DNA from 3 places in the Lysinibacillus sp. NPDC094177 genome. Region 1 is predicted to be linked to each of the others. Evidence: riboswitches for the same ligand, from Rfam matches in the RefSeq annotation. Region 1 holds a riboswitch; each other region holds the start of a gene.
What was found. Region 1 has a riboswitch for thiamine pyrophosphate ahead of thiC (phosphomethylpyrimidine synthase ThiC). Riboswitches for the same ligand answer to the same signal wherever they lie in the genome.
Positions count from the first base shown of each region.

Region 1 (4,279 bases):
GCTACCGCTTAGGTGTAAACCACTACATGCTTCCTGTAAACGCACCAAAATGCCCATTCCGTTCATTCCACCGCGATGGTGCTATGCGTTTCGATGGCAACCTTGGCTCAACTTTGGGCTATGAACCAAATAGCTACGGCGAATGGGAGCATAACTTAGACTATAAAGAGCCTGAATTACGTATTGATGGTCATGCAGGTATCCACGACTTCCGTGAAGACGACAATAACTACTTCGAGCAGCCAGGTAAATTATTCAACCTAATGACTGCTGAAGAGCAACAACGCCTATTCGAAACTACTGCTAATGATATGGCGTCTGTTGAAGAGTTCATCAAACGTCGTCATATTCTTCACTGCTATTTAGCTGATCCAGCATATGGTGAAGGTGTAGCAAAAGCTATGGGTCTTTCATTAGAAGGTATGGATCTTTCAAACCCATACGTAAAACAACCAACTAACGTTTAATTTTCTATTATTATATTGATATCCAAATCCAACTTTTTACTCCATGCGTAGGGCAACTTCACATGGAGTTTTTTTATCTTAATGACCAAATGAGGTCTCATCATCAAAATGTGTGGCTGATTTCCGTTCCGATTGGGCGCTTTCCAGGAGTCGCCCAGCCTCCACTCCAATCAACTTGTATACATGGGTAGTTTTTAATAAATGTCATCCACCACTTTTGGAGATGAACCAAAATAAGGCTTGTGCCTAATTTAATAGACACAAGCCCGCTCTAATAGTTATTGATAAATTTGACTGCCTGCCTTTTTAAATTCCTCTGCCTTCTCCTGCATACCTTTGTGGATTGCTTCAGTCGTATTTAAGTCTTTTTCTTTTGCATAAGTACGAATATCCTGTGAGATTCTCATACTACAAAACTTAGGTCCACACATTGAACAGAAGTGCGCAGTTTTTGCTCCCTCTGCAGGCAATGTTTCATCATGATATTCAACTGCACGCTCTGGATCAAGCGATAGGTTGAATTGATCGCGCCAGCGAAATTCAAAGCGTGCCTTAGATAGCGCATCATCTCGCTGCTGCGCTCCCGGATGCCCTTTCGCTAAATCAGCCGCGTGTGCAGCAATTTTATACGTAATAACCCCTACACGAACATCCTCACGATTTGGTAAGCCGAGATGCTCTTTAGGTGTCACATAGCATAGCATTGCCGTACCAAACCACCCTATCATCGCAGCACCAATGGCTGATGTAATATGGTCATAGCCAGGAGCAATATCTGTTGTCAGCGGCCCTAAAGTATAGAAAGGAGCTTCCTTACACAACTCTAACTGCTTGTCCATATTTTCTTTAATAAGATGCATTGGTACATGCCCTGGTCCTTCAACCATCACCTGTACATCATGCCTCCAGGCAATTTGCGTTAATTCCCCTAGCGTTTCTAGCTCCGCAAATTGAGCCTCATCATTAGCATCTGCAATAGAACCAGGACGCAAACCGTCACCTAAGGAGAAGGCAACATCATAGGCTTTCATAATTTCACAGATTTCTTCAAAATGTGTATATAAGAAGCTCTCTTGGTGGTGGAATAAACACCACTGTGCCATAATCGAGCCTCCACGAGACACTATGCCTGTTACACGATTAGCTGTTAATGGCACATAGCGTAGCAGTACCCCTGCATGAATCGTGAAGTAATCAACACCTTGCTCAGCCTGCTCAATCAACGTATCACGATACACTTCCCACGTTAAATCCTCTGCCACACCATTTACTTTTTCTAGCGCTTGGTAAATCGGCACCGTTCCTACTGGCACCGCAGCATTACGGATAATCCATTCACGTGTCGTATGAATATGCTTACCAGTCGATAAATCCATAATGTTATCAGCGCCCCAGCGTGTAGCCCACGTCATTTTCTCTACCTCTTCTGCAATAGAGGATGACACCGCTGAATTTCCAATATTAGCGTTAATTTTCACATGGAAGTTACGTCCTATAATCATTGGCTCAGCCTCAGGGTGATTAATATTAGATGGCAAAATAGCACGCCCTGCCGCAATCTCTGAGCGCACAAATTCAGGGTCCATATTTTCGCGAATTGCTACAAATTCCATTTCTGGAGTAATAATTCCCTTTCGCGCATAGTGAAGCTGTGTTACATTTTTACCTTCCTTCGCACGCAAAGGCTTTCTAGATAGATCTGGGAAAACATTTTCTTGAATTCGTGGATCATCAGCATTACGGAATCCATTATCTTCTGGCTTGATAGTGCGACCTTCGTATTCCTCAACGTCATCTCGTTCTTTGATCCATGACCTACGTAAAGCTGGCAATCCCTTCGTAATATCCACCTTATACGTAGGATCAGTGTAAGGGCCACTCGTATCATAAACACGTACTGGCGCATTTTCCTCTTCACCAAAGCTTCCTGTCGTCGGGCTTAGAGCAATTTCACGCATTGGCACTAAAATATCTGATCGAGATCCTTCTACATAAACTTTTTTACTTCCATCAAAATTTGACATAATCGTAATATTCTTGTCGCTAACTGTTGTCATAAACTACTTCGCTCCCTTTTACATTTATACAAGGACCGAATCTAGCTCACCCCAACAAAAACAAAAGCCGAATCCAAAGAAAATTTTGGATCCGGCTAAGAATGTAAAGGTATAGTTATCGCAAATAACATAGAGTGCAATAATGGTTAACTTTCCCACGCTGGTATGAGCCAGATCAGGTCCAAAGGGTCAAGAAACCTCTAAGCGTTTCCCTCTCAGCCTGACTCATCAGACTCCCCTAGTTAATACTATTAAGTTTGATGATAGTGTAGCAGATATTGCTAAGAGATGGAAGCTTGATTTGATTATTTTTGGTTTATCATCAAGAGTTAGCGTCCAGATGAGAACGTGAGCGCGCACTCATCGGATGCCCTCGAGAAAATATGTCTTTGAAGAATTATCGGAACAAAAGCTCATTTTATCGGAACAATTTCAGATTTTATCGGAATATTATCTTGTTTTATCAGAACAATCTCAGTTTTTATCAACAACGGGTGACTCATTCCCTCGTTTTGTTAATAAACTTATACTTGTTAGGTAAACAACAGCTCCGCTACATAAATCACAATCGTCACTGTAATACAGCTCACAATCGTTGAAAATAATACTGTTTGTGCAGCAGTTGCCGATTCTACATCATATTCTAATGCCAGACTAGAGCTATTTCTTGATGTTGGGAACGAACTAGCTATAAAAAGCGATTGCGCCACGACACCATCTAAGCCAAGTGTAAAAATGATAAGTAATGCTACGGCTGGCCCTATGATTAGTCGTGTAAAACAGCTAATGAATACAATCTTATTGAACATAGATTTGATTTCAAGCTGTGATAGTTGTGCCCCTAAAGTTATTAATGCCACAGCGATAAAGCCATCTGCCACATGATCTACCGGAATTCTTATGAACTGCGGAATAGTGATATTAAAATAGTTCATGGCTACACCAATAATAAGTGCATGAATAATAGGCATTTTGAGGAAGTCTTTCACAATAGACATGCCCGATTTTGTTGAAGAAATTAAATTGTATAAGCCGTATGTATAGGTCGTCATATTTTGAAATATCACGAGAATGACCTGAATCGCTACTCCAATCGGCTGCGTCACGAAAATCATTTGCGCGACTGGAATACCATAGTTGCCTGAATTAATAAGGACAACACTATTTTTAAACACTGCAGCCTCTGTTTTTACTAAACCAAGTCCCTTTGCTATAAAATGGCTAAGCACCATTTGACTGCCGATAAAGAGTAAAATAAATAACGCAACTTGTCCAAGTACTGACAGCTCTATACTCGTTTCATATAAATTCACAAAAACAGCTGCTGGCATGAAGCAATATGTAATAAGCTGAGATAGCGCCTTTAAATTAAAACGAAATTTCTTTTGTAAAACTGCACCAAGTACTAGAAGCACTAAAATAGGAGCTACGATTTGGAAGAAAATCATACCGAGATACATCATATCGATGTCCCCCCTTTCCTTTTCTATAGTAGTGCTGTTTTTATGCTCGGTCAATGCACCTCAACGTCATCCCATCACTCCTAACAAGGCATTTTCTCAAAAATGCACAACACTAATCCAATGTCTTTTATCAGAAAATATCTCAAAAGGAAAGACTGCCTCAGATATGAAGCAGTCTTTCTGAAAACGCTATTAGGCAAGCTTAAATCGATTAACGACCTCTTGCAATTCTTTTGAAATCTCATTCATATTATCGATGGATTCTGCAACCTTTTGTAGTTCCGCTTGTTGA
Region 1 is NZ_JBNNTW010000013.1:13,458-17,736, forward strand. Features, by position in the region: gene ACQKNC_RS18170 (catalase) at 1-467, shown strand, start outside; gene thiC (phosphomethylpyrimidine synthase ThiC) at 746-2,524, opposite strand; TPP riboswitch at 2,660-2,774, opposite strand; gene ACQKNC_RS18180 (AEC family transporter) at 3,058-3,987, opposite strand; gene ACQKNC_RS18185 (methyl-accepting chemotaxis protein) at 4,180-4,279, opposite strand, start outside.

Region 2 (4,279 bases), on a different contig from region 1:
GCACCTGCTTTAAATACCGAATGTGCATTCAAGCAGTTTATGCCTCCAATTGCAACGATGGGGAGTTCCGGATATTGTATCCGAACTTGCTGTAAAAAATCAGTTCCACTAGGTGGTTTGGCGTCGCTTTTAGAAGTTGTTGGAAAAATTGGACCAATTCCTACATAGTCAGCACCGTATTGTAGAGCAGTTTGTAATTCAGCTTGTGAATGAACAGAAACACCTAGGATCATGTTACCAATTTTTTTACGTACCATCGACACAGGAAAATCCCCTTGTCCAATATGAACACCATCCGCTCTAAGTTTTATAGCTAGCTCTACATCATCATTGATGATAAATGGAACATTATACTGATGACAGAGCTTTTGACATTTGCGAGCAAAATTTTCATAGGCTTGCCCAATAAGTGTATTTGGCCCTTTTTCACGGTATTGAAACATAGTAATTCCAGATTGCAGAGCTTTCTCTAAAACGTTTATTGGCTCATGATTTAAAACATTACTGGTACCCATAATAAAATATAACTGTAGATTGTCACGTTTCATGAATGATCACCTCACAGGAATCCTTATATTTTTGATAAGCAAAATGATTTGTTGGACCATGGCCATTACCAATAGATAAATCATAAGTTATTGCTAATTGAATAAATTTTTTAGCTTCCTCAATGGCTTCTTCTAAAGGTAATCCACGGCCAAGAAAAGCTGTTAATGCCGCAGAAAATGTGCAGCCTGTACCATGCGTATTTTTTGTTGCAATACGAGTGGACTGCATGAAAAATGACCGACCATCTTTAAAAAATACATAATCAATAGCAAAACATTTATCCTCTAAATGACCGCCTTTAATAATGACACATTGAACACCCATTTGTAATAAGACCTGAGCTGCTGCTTTAATATCTACAAAAGAATTGATTTTCCTTCCTGAAAGGGTTTCTGCTTCAGGAATGTTCGGTGTTACAATTGTTGCTAAAGGTAGTAAATAACTACGTATTGCCTCAATGGCTTCTTGCTGTAATAAGCTTTCGCCACCTTTTGCAATCATGACAGGATCTACAATAAGCGGAATATTTAATTTGGCTAAAATATGTGCAATTGATTGTATTATTTCGGAGGAAAACAGCATTCCTGTTTTAACAGCACTAATTGAAAAATCCTTGATTAGCGCTTTAAGTTGTTTCTCAATAAAGCTCACTTCAATTGGTAAGACATCTGATACGCCAAGTGTGTTCTGGGCTGTTAAAGCTGTAATAACAGACGTTCCAAATACCTTTAATTCCTGAAATGTTTTTAAATCAGCCTGTATGCCTGCACCGCCGCCACTATCTGAACCAGCAATTGTCGTTACAATATGCATCATTCTTCACCATCCTTGGAAAGGCGATGTAGTTCATTTAATACTGCAATTTGAAAATCTCCAATATATTGAGAAGAAGAAGTGGCTTGCTCTGCCACTTTTTTATAAAGCGATAATGTTTCTACCAATTGGTCAAATGGTTTATCTCCTGCAGCGAAGGAGGCACAACAAATTGCACTCAATAAGCAACCTGTTCCAGTAACTTCTGTCATTTGAGAATTGCCACCTGTAACCCATTGCTGATGTTTACCATCAGTAATAAAATCCTTTTCACCAGTCACAATAACAATACATTTGTAGAGTTGAGCTATTTTCTGTGCTTCAACTTCTAAAGATATTGAACCACTACCGCTATCTACGCCTTTTTGTTGCCAGTCTACATTAGCGATAGCCGCAAGCTCTCCAATATTACAACGAATTGCCGAAAATTTAATTTCCTTCAGTAGTCGCTGTACCGTTTGTTTCCGGTAGGTTGTTGCACCTGCTGCAACAGGATCTAAAATAACGGGAATGCCAAGAGCATTTGCTTTTTTTCCTGCAAGTAACATTGATTCTTTCATTCGCTCGTTAAGGGTACCGATATTTATCAATAAACCCGAGGCAATTGCGACCATTTCTTCAACCTCATGACTGTCATCAGCCATGACTGGAGAAGCGCCTATTGCTAATAAGCCATTTGCTTGAAAATTAGCCACAACATAATTAGTAATACAATGAATAAGTGGATTTTGTTTGCGGATAGTATGAAATACCAATTTAAGTCCTCCTTGTTGGATGGACGTAAGCGTGCAAAAAAGGCTCTTTTTCGTGTAGAAAAAACACGCAAAAGAGCCTTTCATCAGTAAATAGATGTGAATTGCTCCCTACGTCAGTATTAACTAACAGGTTCAAAGGGTCAGGTTTTACCTTCTCAACTCTAAATGAGTCCCCCTGCAATCATGCTTTTAGTTGACCAAAATGTACCATATTATTCATTCATGTTCAATAGTAAGTTTTTATAGGGAAGCGACAGCAACAAATGATTTCTGTGCGAAAGCGAAGTGATAACGAAGCGACAGCAACAAATGATTTCTGTGCGAAAGCGAAGTGATAACGAAGCGACAGCAATAATTACTCCAAGTTGAAATTAATAGAACCAAAACGTGACTGATGCCATATAGCAGAGCATGATAGTTGTCACTACTTTACTGAATTAGAGTGTATTCCATTGAAAAAGATAAAAATTGAGTTTTATAATAAGCGTAACAAAAGGGGGCATTTGCCATGAGAAGAGAAGATTTAATTGCACCAGAATGGTATAACATTTCAGAGGAAATTGAAAAATATGCTCAGGATTCTACAAAAAATGCATTATTAGTTTATAACGAAGACGAGGAAATTCAGTATATAACATATACAGCTTTACTTGAAAAGGCGAATCAGGCAGCACATGTATTTACATCTCAAGGTTTAAAAAAAGGTGATGTTATTTTAGTCATGGTACCGAGATCGGTTGAAGCGTATATTGTGTACATTGCTGCCTTAAAGGCAGGTTTAACCATTATACCTAGCTCAGAAATGCTAAGAACTAAGGATATTGAATATCGAATCAATCATGCTGATGCAAAAGGCGTCGTTGCATTTGAGCCTTATATTGAACAATTTGATAATGTAGAAAATTTACAAGAAATACAGCAATTTGTCATTGGTCATGCACATGAACCTTGGCAGCCGTTGCTTGAAAAAATGCAAAGCCAACCAACAACCTACATAAGCATTACGCCGACTAAGAGTACAGATATTGCATTTTTAGCATATACGAGTGGTACAACAGGTAATCCGAAGGCAGCGGTACATACACATAGCTGGGGTTACGCACACTTACGAACTACTGCACCAAATTGGTTAGGTGTTCAAGAAGGTGACATTGTTTGGGCTACAGCAGCGCCTGGCTGGCAAAAATGGATTTGGAGTCCGTTTCTAGCTACTTTAGGAAGTGGTGCTACAGCATTTGTTTACAAAGGACACTTTGATGCAGCAACATACCTTTCACTGCTTGAAAAATTCAATATTAATATTCTGTGTTGCACGCCAACCGAATACCGTCTTATGGCAGGGCTTGAAAATTTACATGATTTCAATTTAAGTACAATACGTCAAGCTGTGTCAGCGGGTGAACCTTTAAATAGTGAAGTGATCAAAGTATTTTCCGAGGTCTTTAATCTACAAGTACGAGATGGCTATGGACAAACAGAGAATACATTACTTGTTGGTACAATGGTAGGGATGGAGGCTAGAATGGGCTCAATGGGTAAACCTACTCCGGGTAATACTGTTGAAATTATCGATGATTTTGGAAATCCTGTTGCAATTGGAGAAGTTGGAGATATTGCTGTACACTGTGAAACACCCGCGTTATTTAAAAAATATTTAAACGATCCTGAACGTACAAATTTACAATTTAGAGGCGATTGGTATATTACTGGGGATCGTGCATATAAAGATGGAGATGGATATTTTTGGTTCGAAGGACGTGGGGATGATGTCATTATATCGTCTGGATATACGATAGGCCCATTTGAGGTAGAAGATGCTTTACTGAAGCATCCAGCAGTGAAAGAAACTGCCGTTGTCGCAAGTCCGGATGGGATTCGTGGTAATCTCGTAAAGGCATTTGTTGTGCTCTGTGACGGAGAAGTTGGTGATGAAGTACTTATTAAAAAATTACAAAACCATGTGAAAACTTTAACAGCACCTTATAAATATCCTCGTGCGATTGAGTTTGTTACTGAGCTACCAAAGACTACATCAGGCAAAATTCGTCGTGTCGAACTACGTGAGCAAGAAAAAGTCCATTACATCAATCATCATTAATTTCCTAGGAAATAATGTCGAAAATCAAAGTTCCTGCTTTTTTTATGAACTTTGATTTTTTTTT
Region 2 is NZ_JBNNTW010000008.1:75,862-80,140, reverse strand. Features, by position in the region: gene thiE (thiamine phosphate synthase) at 1-548, opposite strand, end outside; gene thiD (bifunctional hydroxymethylpyrimidine kinase/phosphomethylpyrimidine kinase) at 538-1,362, opposite strand; gene thiM (hydroxyethylthiazole kinase) at 1,362-2,117, opposite strand; TPP riboswitch at 2,206-2,304, opposite strand; gene mbcS (acyl-CoA synthetase MbcS) at 2,626-4,215, shown strand.
Region 2: linked by a shared signal. The riboswitch ahead of thiM (hydroxyethylthiazole kinase) and the one ahead of thiC (phosphomethylpyrimidine synthase ThiC) in region 1 are both predicted to bind thiamine pyrophosphate.

Region 3 (4,279 bases), on a different contig from region 1:
TAGGATGGATATCTCTCAATTTCATATAATCACTCCTATTTAATAATATATTGTCTACTGGTGTTGGTCAGGCAAAGGGGGAGGTGGCTTATTTATTTGAGATTGGCCCAAATAATCTCAGAGCTTGTCTCGAGATATTCTTCTGCATGACGTTTGTATATTCATCAATAAATGTTAAACGCATTCCGTTTAAGATGGATAAGTATGACTCAGCAATTAATGAAGGTGTTTCTTCATAAAAGTACCCAAGCCTTTGACCTTCTTTAATAACCGAATAAATACTGTGTATAAATACTTTTACGAAATCATCTAGTTCCTTAAAAAGCTTTGGGAAACGATCAGGTCTTGCAAGAATCTGCTGAATAAGACGTAAGTATTCACTTCTCGTTGAAAAAAGTTGTATATGGCAATCTATCATTTCCTTCACAACTTCAAGAGGCTCACCTTTAAAATGTTCTTCTAACTCCATAAAATAAGGTTTGATTTCTTCCAATGGCTCCAAAATAGCTACTTCATAAAGTACTTCTTTTGAATCAAAATATGTAAATACGGTACCAAAGCTAACACCAGCTTCTTTTGCTATGTCAGCAACTTTTGTCTCGGCAAATCCATTCACACTATATAATTTAATGGCGGCGTTTAGGATAGTAGATCTTTTTCTCTTCTTTTTTTCATCATTAGTAAGTATAGTTTTCATTTAAACATTCCTTTCATAACAAATGATTGATTAATCAATCAAATTTTATTGTAATTTGTTACCATTGTCAATATAACGAAAGAATTTTTTGTATATTTAGTTATTAATTACGTTAAAAGCATGAGGCCTCAATTACGAGGCCACTGAAAAAGTGGTTTTTTCAATAAAACTCTAATAAAAATCTATCATTAGGATTTAGCGCTCTGGCGTTCGCTTTCCGCGGGCGAGCGACGAGCCTCCTCCTACGCTTTGCTTCGTGCGGGCTCTCGTCTGTCTCGCTTTCCCGCAGGAGTCTCACGCCGCCGCGCTAAATCCTTGCAAAGTAAAATAATCCTCATGCAAAAAAATACTGTAAAAACATCCTATTTTAGAGTTTTTCAGTGTCCTCCTCAATTACAGTGGTGATTTTTTACCTTGCTTTCTTTAAGGAACGATTTACAAATGAGGCTGTGAAATAATAATTCAGCGCTAACGATAAACAGCCCCTTGTCAATTCCGGATTGATATGGGTATAATAATCACGAAAAGTTCATATGGAAAGAATGTAGGGGGGCTGGTGTTGCCAGCTGAGATTGTGTCCGATAGATGCTGACCCTTTGAACCTGATTTGGCTCGTACCAGCGTAGGGAACATCTATTCAAAAAAAGAAAGTTTTTGATACTGATTGTAAAACGTCTGGGTGGAATCCTAGGCGTTTTTTTTATGTTTTTGTAGTATGTGCAAACCTTGGGTACATACTAATTGTGATTACGCTTTCTTCTGGTGAAAACATTCATTCATGTACACTTTCACATTACTTTCTGGGAGGATTAAATATGAAAAAATGGTTATTTATCCTGTTGGCTACACTTTTAACGTTAGTGGGCTGTAGCGAAAAACAGGAAACAAAGGATAAAAACGATGCGAATGCATTAAAAAAGGTATCGGTCGTGCTAGATTGGACGCCGAATACAAATCACACAGGTTTATATGTAGCTAAAAAACTTGGCTACTTTAAAGAACAGGGCCTAGATGTTGATATTTTATTACCTGGCGAAACGGGTGCAGATCAACTAGTGGCGTCTGGTAAGGCTCAGTTTGGTGTAAGCTACCAGGAAGGGATTACACAGGCACGTGTGCAGGGCGTACCTTTAGTATCCGTTGCAGCGATTATTCAACATAATACTTCTGGCTTCGCATCTATTGCATCAAAAGGCATTAAGTCTCCGAAGGATTTTGAAGGTAAAACATACGGTGGTTGGGGTGCACCAGTTGAAAAGGCAGTGTTACAATCACTTATGCAAAAAGATAATGCAGATATTAATAAGTTAGATATTGTCAATGCAGGTGATATGGATTTCTTCACAATGATGAAAAAAGATATTGATTTTGCGTGGATTTATTATGCGTGGACAGGGATCGAAGCAGAACTACGTGGCGAAAAACTAAACATGCTATATTTAACAGATTATAGTGATCAGTTAGATTATTACACACCTGTACTAGCTACAAACGAAAAAATGATTAAGAATGACCCAGAGACAGTAAAAGCATTTGTCGCTGCTGCAGCAAAGGGCTATGAATACGCGATAAATCATCCAAAAGAAGCGGCTGATATTTTATTAGAAGCGGTACCTGATTTAGATAAAAACCTTGTGCATAAAAGTCAGGAATGGCTAGCAGATAAGTATCAAGATGACGCTTCACAATGGGGCGAGCAAAAATTAACTGTCTGGGAAAACTACGCGAAATGGATGACAGACAACAAAGTATTAGAAGGCGAATTTAACGCAAAACAAGCATTTACAAACGACTTTTTACCGAAAAAGGAGACAAAGTAGTATGGCAAACTCATTAATAAGTGTACAAATTATCCCGAAAACTGAAAAATATGAAGATGTGATCCCATTTGTTGATGCAGCGATTGCGGTTATAGACGCTTCAGGGGTTAAATACGAAGTTCATCCACTAGAAACTACAATGGAGGGTGAGTTATCAACTTTGCTACAAATCATTGAAAAAATGAATGACAAGATGATTGAGATTGGCGCTATCAATGTCATTACGCAAGTGAAAATTTTATATCAGCCATCAGGTATTACAATGGATACGCTAACGGAGAAATACCAGTGATGAAACAGGCTTTCAAACAAGGGAGGACGATAATTTTTATCGTCTTCCTCTTATTCATATGGGAACTAATTGTCCGATTTGCAGATGTTCCACAATGGCTATTGCCTGCACCGAGTGCCATTTTGAAAGAAGGCTTTCAATCGTATGATACGTTCTTGCCGCATGCGTTTGCAACTGTTCAATTAGCACTTCTAGGTCTTGCCATCGGGATATTATGTGGGCTAACAGTTGCCGTATTATTACATCGTTTTGCGTTTGTACGGGAGCTATTTTATCCTATTCTCATTATGTCGCAGAATGTCCCTGTGCTCGTCCTAGCACCGTTATTAGTTATTTGGTTTGGCTTTGGTTTATTGCCAAAGCTTATTATTATTTGTCTTGTGTGCTTTTTCCCTATCGTTATTTCGGCAATGGATGGCTTTCGTCAAACCTCGCCTGAACTCAAGCATTATTTTGAAATGATTGGGGCAACGAAAGCACAAACCTTTTGGAAGCTTGAATGGCCCTATGCGTACCCTGCGATTTTTTCAGGCATTAAGATTGCGGCAACGTATAGCGTAATGGGGGCTGTCATTGCGGAATGGCTAGGTGCGAAAAAGGGGATTGGTGTCTATATGACATTGGCACAATCATCATTTCGAACGGATCGTGTGTTTGTAGCGATTTTTGCTATTGTATTTTTAAGTTTACTATTATTTAGTGCTATTCGATTATTAGAAAAGCTTGTTGTGAAGGGAAGAGGCTTACATGCTCAGCATTCAAAACATTGATAAATCATTTGATTCCCTTCCAGTCATTCGTAATTTATCTTTTGAAGTGAAGGACGGGGAATTTGTGGCGATTATAGGCCCTTCAGGAAGTGGAAAAAGCACACTCTTTCAATTAATTGGTGGTGTGACTTCTATTGATAAGGGAGCTATCTTATTAAACGGTACAGATATCCAGCAAAAAAGAGGTACGATTGGCTATATGCCTCAGCAACCATGTTTACTGCCTTGGCGTACGATAGTAGAAAATGTGACGATCGTTGAGGAGCTTCAGCAAAAACCAAATATTGAACGCGCCTTGGAATGGTTAGACAAAGTAGGGCTTGCAGCGTTTGAAAATGCGTATCCAAATGAGTTGTCTGGCGGTATGCAACAGCGAGTGTCATTTATTCGTGCAATTATTAGTGACAAGCCCATTTTATGCTTAGATGAGCCGTTCTCTGCACTTGATGAGTTTACAAGGCTTGAAATGCAGGCGTGGCTTTTATCAATATGGGAGGAATATCGAAAATCTATATTGTTCGTTACACATAGTATCGAAGAAGCTCTCTTTTTAGCCGATCGTATCATCGTACTCACGAAACGGCCAGCGACGATGAAAAAGGAAATTATCGTACCTTTTGCGAGGCCACGACAAGAAGAAATTCGACATTCCGCTACATTTACGGCCCTGAAGCAACAGTTGTTCACGTATTTAAAAGAA
Region 3 is NZ_JBNNTW010000005.1:138,010-142,288, reverse strand. Features, by position in the region: gene ACQKNC_RS10510 (MFS transporter) at 1-25, opposite strand, end outside; gene ACQKNC_RS10505 (TetR/AcrR family transcriptional regulator) at 89-697, opposite strand; TPP riboswitch at 1,234-1,343, shown strand; gene ACQKNC_RS10500 (ABC transporter substrate-binding protein) at 1,513-2,517, shown strand; gene ACQKNC_RS10495 (thiamine-binding protein) at 2,519-2,809, shown strand; gene ACQKNC_RS10490 (ABC transporter permease) at 2,809-3,579, shown strand; gene ACQKNC_RS10485 (ABC transporter ATP-binding protein) at 3,557-4,279, shown strand, end outside.
Region 3: linked by a shared signal. The riboswitch ahead of ACQKNC_RS10500 (ABC transporter substrate-binding protein) and the one ahead of thiC (phosphomethylpyrimidine synthase ThiC) in region 1 are both predicted to bind thiamine pyrophosphate.